3 regions of the Rahnella aceris genome follow, and region 2 is predicted to be linked to each of the others. Evidence: predicted binding sites of a transcription regulator. Region 2 holds the regulator's gene; each other region holds the start of a gene.
The links. The regulator Fur, encoded in region 2, represses iron uptake genes when iron is present. The targets are predictions, from matches to a motif close to ATAATAATGAGAACNACTATCAA.
Positions count from the first base shown of each region.

Region 1 (3,167 bases), 1.2 Mb from region 2:
GCCATCACGAAGGCTCGCTGGCCTTTACCGGTGACAACGCGGATTATCAGGCGATCGTGAAAGCCAGCAAAGCAGTGCCGACAATCGTCACCGTTTATCTCGACCGTCCGGCGATCCTGACCAACGTGAAGGACAAAGCGAAAGTGATTATCGGCAATTTTGGTGTCAGCGATACCGTTTTGTTTACGCGCCTGACCAGCACCGAAGCCTATACCGGTAAGCTGCCGTTTGAACTGCCATCGTCTGAAGAAGCCGTGCTCAGACAACAATCCGATATGCCACATGACAGCGAAAATCCGCTGTTTGATATTGGCTTTGGTCTGGCGCGTTAAGCCCTGTTAACCGGTGACCCGCGCCAGCACAAAACCGTCCCAGCCTTTGCTGCCGACGGTTTGCAGCGCGGTCGCTGATAAACGCGGTTCCTGTTCAATCATCTCAATAAAGCGACGCACACCCTGCACCCGGGCGTCGTCGCTGTGCGGATCCACCACCGCGCCGTCCCGCACCACATTATCGCCAATAATTAATGTCCCCGGTTTCGACAATTTCAGCGCCCATTCCAGATAAAGCGGATTGCTGGGTTTATCGGCATCAATAAAAATCAGGTCAAACGGCGCTTCCGCCGCGAGCGTGGGCAAGGTCTCTGACGCAGGCCCGGTGTGTAAGGTAATTTTATCCTGCAAACCGGCCAGCTCAATGTTGGTTTGTGCGATGCGCGCATGATGCGGATCGGCTTCCAGCGTCACGACTTTTCCGAGCGCCGGTAACGCCCGCGCCAGCCAGATAGTGCTGTAAGCGCCGAGCGTACCGATTTCTAAGACTTTCTGTGCGCTGATGATTTGGGCGAACAGCGCCAGTAATTTTCCCTGATTGGGTGCTACGTCGTGTGCGGGTAAACCGGCCTGATGATTGTTTTTCAGTACCTGATCCAGAACCGGATCGCTGTCCACTAAGTGACTCACCAGATAGTTGTCAACCGCTGCCCATTTCCTGCTGTATTCCTCCGGACTCCCCTGACCCATTTTCGCCTCCCGGCCGTGAATTCTACATAGAGAACATGATTAAAAAACTCACTATTAACCCTAATCACTTCCGGCCATTTTGCTCAGATTTTTATTGCCGCAATTAAAAAACCCTCGTTTTCATCAGGTTAAAAATGCGTCACTTCACATTTTTGGCGTAAAGTTCCCTTGAATTTGTAAAATAATAATGATAACAATTATCATTAAGTTTAACATCCGTCACGTTTCGGTTAAGTGACTGCCCTTCGCACGTCACGCTTTTGTGCGGAACACATGTTGGCTTTTGGGTTTATTACACACGCATCAATTAATCACTCAATCATTATTGAGTTATTTATAGGGATTATGAATATGTTGTTGGCTTTCCCCCTCAAACGCTCGGTGCTTATGTGCGCGCTGGCAATGCCGGTTGCCTCAATGGCTGCTGAAGACACCGTCATTGTCAAAGCCGCGCCTGCGGATACCGCCGATGCTCCGACGCAGGGTTACAGCGCGAAAACCAGTAAAAGTGCGACCAAAACGGATCAGCCGCTGATCACCACCGGTCAGGCCGTTTCTGTTGTGACCCGTCAGCAAATGACTGACCAGAACGCCACCACGGTTAACGCTGCACTGAACTACACGCCAGGCGTATTCACCAACTTTGCCGGCGGCGCAACGCGTTATGACACCATTTCCCTGCGCGGTTTCCACGGCGGTGACGTCAACAACACCTTCCTCGATGGCCTGCGGATCCTGAGCGATGGCTCGACCTATAACTCCATTCAGGTTGATCCGTGGTTCCTGGAACGTATTGATGTGGTGAAAGGACCGTCTTCTGCGCTTTACGGCCAGAGCATTCCCGGCGGTGTGGTGGTGGAATCCACCAAGCGCCCGCAGTTTGCTGAAGAAGGTCACTTCCAGCTTTCCGGTGGCACGCAAAATACCAAAGGCGGCGCATTCGATTACACCAATGCCATCAACGATCAGCTGGCATTCCGTCTGACCGGGATGACCCGCAGCAGCGATACGCAGTACGATCACCAGCGTGAAGAGCGTTACGCGATTTCGCCACAGTTGCTGTGGACGCCGGATGAAAATACCTCGCTTTTACTGCGCGCGTATCTGCAAAAAGATCCGTCCGGTGGCTACCACGCCGCGGTTCCGGCTGACGGCAGCCTCTACGGACAGAAACTGAGCCGGGGTTTCTTCGATGGCGAAAGCACCCGCAACCAGTTCAAACGCTGGGAGCAAATCTACAGCTACGAATTCCAGCACGCGTTTAACGACGTCTGGTCATTCCGCCAGAATGCCAACTACACGCATTCCAACACCGAGTTGGATCAGGTGTATCAGGCGGGCTGGAATGCGGACCGTACCGAGATGAGTCGTTATTATTCCGGTGAGAAGTCCTCGCTGGATACTTTTGCGATTGATAACCAGCTCGAAGCGGATTTCGCGACCGGCGAACTGGCACATAAAGTGGTGATCGGTTTCGATTACTCCCACTTTATCAATGATGTGAAATCTGACGCTGCTTACGCTGAAAACCTCAACCCGTACACTGGCGTTGGCGGTGATGCACTGGATTATTACAGTCATAAACGCGGTAAAAACCGTTATGAGCAGATGGGTACCTATCTGCAAGATGAGATGAACTGGAACAAATGGTATCTGACCCTGTCAGGCCGTTACGACACGCTAAAAACCTCCAGCCGCAGTTACGAAAGCATCTACGGCACCACCAGCAACAGCGAACGTAAAGACAGTCATTTCAACAGCCGCGCTTCCCTGCTGTACGCCTTTGACAGCGGCATTTCACCGTACGTCAGCTACAGCCAGGCGATGACGCCATCTGCCCTGCCAGGCGCTGACGGCACGCTGCTGAAACCGATGCAGAGTGAGCAATACGAAGCCGGGATCAAATACCAGCCGGTCGGCACTTCCGATATGTACACCGCGGCGCTGTATGATCTGACGCAAAAAGACGTGGGTAACCGCGTGGTAGTCGGCAGCTACTACGAGCCGGCAGGTAAAATCCGCTCACAGGGTCTTGAGCTGGAAGCTAAGAAACAGGTTACCGAACGCTTTAACGTGATGGCCGGTTACACCTACAACAAAGTGCGTATCCGTGATGCGGCTGAGAACAACGGCAACACGCCGTAT
Region 1 covers NZ_JAADJV010000001.1:1,094,962-1,098,128, reverse strand. The annotation lists gene GW591_RS04945 (glycoside hydrolase family 3 protein) at 1-332, shown strand, start outside; gene GW591_RS04940 (O-methyltransferase) at 339-1,022, opposite strand; gene GW591_RS04935 (TonB-dependent siderophore receptor) at 1,374-3,167, shown strand, end outside.
Region 1: the regulator Fur is predicted to act here: its motif matches at 1,204-1,226, upstream of GW591_RS04935 (TonB-dependent siderophore receptor).

Region 2 (3,167 bases):
AGCGCCATATTGTTGACCAGCTCGGTACTATTTTTGGTATTTTGGGTCAGTGTGTCCAGTGAGGTGACGGTGTAAAGGGAAACACCTGCCCACATGACGCAAAAGATGCCAAGAATGGTTAATAAAGCGGCCCTGATGGTGATATTTTTTAAAAACTGCACGATATGCCTCTCTCGAAACATGTCTGTTTCTGGCCTGAGGATTGACGGGGATGCGGAGAATCAAGACAGGTAACCAGCAGGCAAGTGCCCCAGGACATGTTTGAACACCTCTCCGGGCATCGATTTCTTTATTATGTTGAGATTGCTCCCGAATCATCTATCGGCGGAATGTTCTCGAAATTTAGTATTGTGACAACTTATTTCTCAAACTTGCTTTTGACCTCATTAACCCTGAGGTTAATTCGCCGCAGGTGAAAGCACACAAAGGCGATAACACATAAAAATATTGCCCGATAAACTTATTTCCCAGTTAAGAAGGCGAGCAGAAGCATATTCTCCGCCGCACGAGTTTGCTATCATCTGCATTATTATTGCCTGCGTTGCAGAGCACTTCATTGAGAACAAGAGGTTAGGTAATCTTATGGCCGTTGTAGGTATCTTCTTTGGATCCGATACAGGTAACACCGAAAACATCGCAAAAATGATCCAGAAGCAATTGGGTAAAGATGTTGCAGAGGTGCATGACATTGCGAAGAGCAGCAAAGAGGATCTGGAAAAATTCGATATTTTGCTTATCGGCATTCCAACCTGGTATTACGGTGAAGCGCAGTGTGACTGGGACGACTTTTTCCCAACGCTGGAAGAGATAGATTTCGAAGGTAAGCTGGTGGCACTGTTTGGTTGCGGTGACCAGGAAGACTACGCCGAATATTTCTGCGATGCGCTGGGCACCGTGCGCGATATCATTGAGCCACGCGGCGCAGTGATTGTCGGACATTGGCCTACCGAAGGTTACCACTTTGAAGCATCTAAAGGCCTGGCGGATGATAAGCACTTCATAGGACTGGCAATTGACGAAGATCGTCAGCCCGAACTGACCAGCGAACGTGTTGATGCCTGGGTGAAACAGATCACAGAAGAACTTAGCCTTTCTGAAATTATTGGCTAAAAACCCTGTTGGCCCTGAGGATTTATTCTACAATTGAAGGGCCAAACTATTACTGAAATTAACAATTTAACTGCTACAAAATTGTAACTTTCGGTCGTATCAAGGTACACTGAGTTCCTCTGTTTTTTCTATTGATCAAGTCGTTGCATTCCAAATGTGACCGGCAATTTGTGATCTTTATTAACAGGCTGTCGTTGACGAGAATTGGCACATTGCGTTAAACGAAGAGACTAAACGAATAATTTTGTGCCGCCGATGCCACAGGCTGCATGCCTCAACTTGATTAGCACATAGTAACAGGACTGAATCCGCATGACTGACAACAACACCGCACTGAAGAAAGCCGGCTTAAAAGTCACGCTTCCGCGCCTCAAAATCCTGGAAGTGCTGCAAGCGCCGGAAGGTCATCACGTTAGTGCGGAAGATCTTTACAAGCAACTGATTGATATGGGTGAAGAAATTGGCCTGGCGACGGTTTACCGCGTTCTGAACCAGTTTGACGACGCCGGTATTGTCACCCGTCATAACTTCGAAGGCGGCAAGTCCGTATTCGAACTGACCCAGCAACATCACCATGACCACCTGATCTGTCTGGATTGCGGTCGTGTGATCGAATTCCGTGACGAATATATTGAAGGTCGTCAGCGTGAGATTGCTAAGAAACACGGTATCAAGCTCACCAACCACAGCCTGTATTTGTACGGTCACTGTGAAGCAGGCGATTGCCGCGAAGATGACTCTTTGCACAACGATAAACCTGCGCAGTAATCTGCACAGGCTTTGACTAAATTAACCGCTGAAAAGCGGTTTTTTTATGTCTGATATCGACGCAGATTGAGCCCGGATAGCAGGCATAAAAAACCCCGGCAAGCCGGGGTATGTTTCGCTGCTGAGATTCACGACTTAGGTGAATTGTTCGTTTTTATTTCCTGCCAGATTTTCCCGCAATCAGCAGCATATGCCTGACCGTCGCCAGTTTTACGCGCCGTCAGACATCGCTGGTAATCCAACACACGTACCGTTTCTTGTTCCGCAAATTGCTGGTGGGCTTTTTCCTGTTTCAGTTTATTCAGTAACACCTCGCAGGATGCCAGTTTGTCCGGATTGCCTTCTGACGTATTGATACAGGCACGGTAATCTTCCCGCGTTTGGGATATTTGTGCCTGATCGGCGGTGGGTGCACAACCGGCCAGCAAAACAGCCGAAACCATGATCATCAGTACTTTATTCATCGACATAGCGACCTCAGAAAATAGTAAATGGAGCGATAACGATGAATTTCACGTCTTTTTCATCCTGGAAAATGTTGCCGTAACCGCCGCCCCAGCTCGGAATATCCGAATGGTTGTCGTACTGGGTGTAATGCAGTTTGAACAACGTCCCTTTGGCGCGCCCTTCCTGAATGGTGTACAGCGCATCCAGGCTCCATGCGCTTTCTTTCAGACGCTGGCTCTGGTCATAAGCGGCGTTGGTGCTCGGTTTGGCATCCCAGGCATAGACGTACGAACCACCGACCGCGAAGCCCGGTAAATCCCATTTCGCCAGATCATACAATACGCCTGCATATACTGCTTTTTCACCGTTGGCGTTGAAGTCCGAGCGGTTGTCCCACCACACATCAAGACGGCCGTTTGAGGAAGAATAAGTCGGGGTCATGCGCTGCAGGAAGTAGCCCTGATTCCCTTCCGCTTTCACCATCGTCCCTTCCAGACGCCAGTTAAACTGCCCGGTGGTATAGCCAAAGGTCAGTGCCTGCAACCATGCCAGACCGTCATACAGACTGTTCGGATCATTCTTGTCACTGATGCGGTCTTCTGCACCATAGAACTGATAGCTGGTGGTCAGCGGATTGCCCAGCAGATCCATTTTGTACGAGGCCTTAGCAAAGTACTGATCGACATAACTTTCAGCCTGGCCAAATGCGCCTTCCAGTACGAAGTCATTTTTAAAATCATATTTCGCACCGAGCGAATGAATATAAGAAACGCCGGTTTTCTTGTCATTCTGGCGGAAATCATCCATTTCCAGATGCCACGGCGATTTATATTCATCAGCCC
Region 2 covers NZ_JAADJV010000001.1:2,341,965-2,345,131, forward strand. The annotation lists gene GW591_RS10715 (methyl-accepting chemotaxis protein) at 1-161, opposite strand, end outside; gene fldA (flavodoxin FldA) at 583-1,110, shown strand; gene fur (ferric iron uptake transcriptional regulator) at 1,423-1,878, shown strand; gene chiQ (ChiQ/YbfN family lipoprotein) at 2,007-2,342, opposite strand; gene chiP (chitoporin ChiP) at 2,356-3,167, opposite strand, start outside.

Region 3 (3,167 bases), on a different contig from region 2:
GCCGCCAAAAGAAAGCTATGCCGAACAACTGATCATCGACCATCTGGGCCTGCGCCTGAACAACGCGCCTGCTGACGTCTGGCGTCGTGCCGTGGTCAACTGGACATGGCGTATCAAAGTGCTGCTGCACCTCGAAACCGAGCTGATGGGCACCGTGCGCGAACGCGCCGAAGATGAAGCGATCAACGTTTTTGCCCGCAACATGCACGATTTGCTGATGGCCGCCCCCGCCGGTATGCGCGCCACTATGGGTCTCGATCCGGGTTTACGTACCGGTGTAAAAGTCGCCGTTGTGGATAACACCGGCAAACTGGTGGATATCGATACGGTTTATCCCCACACCGGTCAGGCTGCAAAAGCCGCACAACAGGTTGCCGCGCTGTGCATCAAACATAATGTCGAACTGGTGGCGATCGGTAATGGCACCGCGTCCCGCGAGACCGAGCGCTTCTTCCTTGAGCTGCAAAAACAGTTCCCGGCGGTAAAAGCGCAGAAAGTGATTGTCAGTGAAGCCGGTGCATCGGTGTATTCCGCCTCCGAACTGGCGGCGCTGGAATTCCCGGATCTGGATGTTTCTATTCGCGGCGCAGTCTCTATCGCCCGTCGATTACAAGATCCGCTGGCGGAGCTGGTGAAAATCGACCCGAAATCCATCGGTGTTGGTCAGTATCAGCACGACGTCAGCCAGTCTCAGCTGGCGAAAAAACTCGATACCGTGGTCGAAGACTGCGTGAACGCCGTGGGTGTTGATCTCAATACCGCATCCGTTCCCCTGCTGACCCGCGTGGCCGGTCTGACACGCATGATGGCGCAGAATATCGTTAACTGGCGCGACGAAAACGGTCAGTTCCGTAACCGCGAACAGTTGCTGAAAGTCAGCCGTCTGGGGCCAAAAGCCTTTGAGCAATGCGCGGGCTTCCTGCGTATCAACCACGGCGACAACCCGCTTGATGCCTCGACAGTTCACCCGGAAACCTATCCGGTAGTGGAACGCATTCTGGCGGCGACACAGCTGGCGCTGAAAGAACTGATGGGCGATTCCAATGTGCTGCGTGGCCTGAAAGCCAGCGAATTCACCGATGAGCAGTTCGGTGTGCCGACGGTCACCGACATTATCAAAGAGCTGGAAAAACCGGGGCACGATCCGCGTCCAGAGTTTAAAACCGCGACCTTTGCCGAGGGCGTGGAAACCATGAACGACCTGATGCCGGGCATGATCCTCGAAGGCTCTGTCACTAACGTCACCAACTTTGGTGCGTTCGTCGATATTGGTGTCCATCAGGACGGCCTGGTTCACATCTCGTCACTGGCGAACAAATTCGTCGAAGATCCCCACACAGTGGTGAAAGCCGGCGACATCGTCAAAGTCAAAGTGATGGAAGTCGATCTGCAACGCAAACGTATCGCGCTGACCATGCGACTGGACGAGCAACCGGGCGAAGCACCCGCGCGCCGTTCTTCCGCGCCAGCGTCAGATTCACGAGACAATCAGAAACGCCACGCGCCAAACAAACCGTCGGGCCGCAATGCCGCGCCAGCAGGCAATAACGCGATGGCCGATGCTCTGGCCGCCGCGCTCGGCAAAAAACGTTAATTCTTCGTTTTTCCCCGCCACACCAAAGCCGCTGATATCCAGCGGCTTTTTTTATGTATCTTTTTTCGACACTTTTTAAACTCTGTCTTAATGAATCAATCACTGAGGTAAATCAATAAATCGGCCATCCGGCAGGCATACGATAGCGACGCGGTGGAGATTCCCGTGAAGAGGCACCCCCTCTTTTCTTTTGTCTCTATACGCGTACTAATTATGATAACTATTCTCGTTTGTACTTCTTTGCGTATTCAATACGCCGTCAGCCACAGGCTGACAATTTCGCACCATGGACAATTTCTGAGCAATATTTCGCAGTTAAGTGAGATCACCGGGCACGGAAGCGCGGCGTAACCTTTGTCACGCTGCCCCCAAAATGCCTGAATGCTTCGCGAGGAACTATGCAACTTCAATCAAAACGTGCTTATAAAATTACCGGCTTTTCACACGAAATCAGCCCGGCTTACCGGCAGAAACTGTTGTCACTCGGGATGTTACCGGGGTCATTTTTCAACATTATCCGCGTTGCGCCGATGGGTGATCCGGTACAAATCGAAACCCGCCGTACCAGCCTCGTCGTCCGCAGAAAAGACCTCGATCTCCTCCAGCTCGAGATGATGGCCTGATCCCAACATCAGGCCTTTGACAGTTCATTTTTCGCTGCGGCCCCGGGCTTGCATGTTTACCTTTTCTGACACGTAGATTTTATCGAATGAAACCATTAACGATCGGCCTGATTGGTAACCCAAACTCAGGTAAGACCACGCTTTTCAATCAGTTAACCGGTTCACGCCAGCGTGTCGGTAACTGGGCAGGCGTGACCGTCGAGCGCAAAGAAGGTCAGTTTGCCACCGCAGCGCACCAGATTACGCTGGTGGATTTACCGGGTACCTATTCCCTGACCACCATTTCCGAGCAAACTTCGCTCGATGAACAAATTGCCTGCCATTACATTCTGAGCGGCGACGCGGATCTGATGATCAACGTCGTCGATGCCTCAAACCTCGAGCGCAATTTATACCTGACACTGCAACTGCTGGAACTGGGCGTGCCATGCATCGTGGCGCTGAACATGCTGGATATCGCCAAAATCCAGAACATCAATATTGATATCCCTGCGCTGTCTGCTCGTCTGGGTTGCCCTGTGGTGGCGCTGGTTTCTACCCGTGCCAGCGGCATCAAAGAACTGAAAGCCGCCATCGACGAATTGCCACAAGTGGCTGTGCTGGAACGTGTGCAATATCATCCGGTTTTACAACAGGAAGTCGATGTCTTGGCCGCCGAAATGCCGCCAGCCATGGCGCTGCAACAACGCCGCTGGCTGGCACTGCAAATTCTTGAAGGGGATATTTATAGCCAGACGCACGCAGGCAACGCACAGGCATTATTGCCGCAGGTGAGAGCCCGGCTGGCTGAGCAGAAACTGGACGATCCGGCACTGCTGATCGCCGATGCGCGTTATCAGAGCATCGCGGCGCTTTGCGCAGAGATCAGCAACTCCCACCTTACGGCGCCGAATAAACTGACGCAGGTGCTCGATCGCGTGATCCTCAACCGCTTTCTGGGCGTACCGATT
Region 3 covers NZ_JAADJV010000004.1:134,222-137,388, forward strand. The annotation lists gene GW591_RS18840 (Tex family protein) at 1-1,594, shown strand, start outside; gene feoA (ferrous iron transporter A) at 1,993-2,217, shown strand; gene feoB (Fe(2+) transporter permease subunit FeoB) at 2,304-3,167, shown strand, end outside.
Region 3: the regulator Fur is predicted to act here: its motif matches at 1,802-1,824, upstream of feoA (ferrous iron transporter A).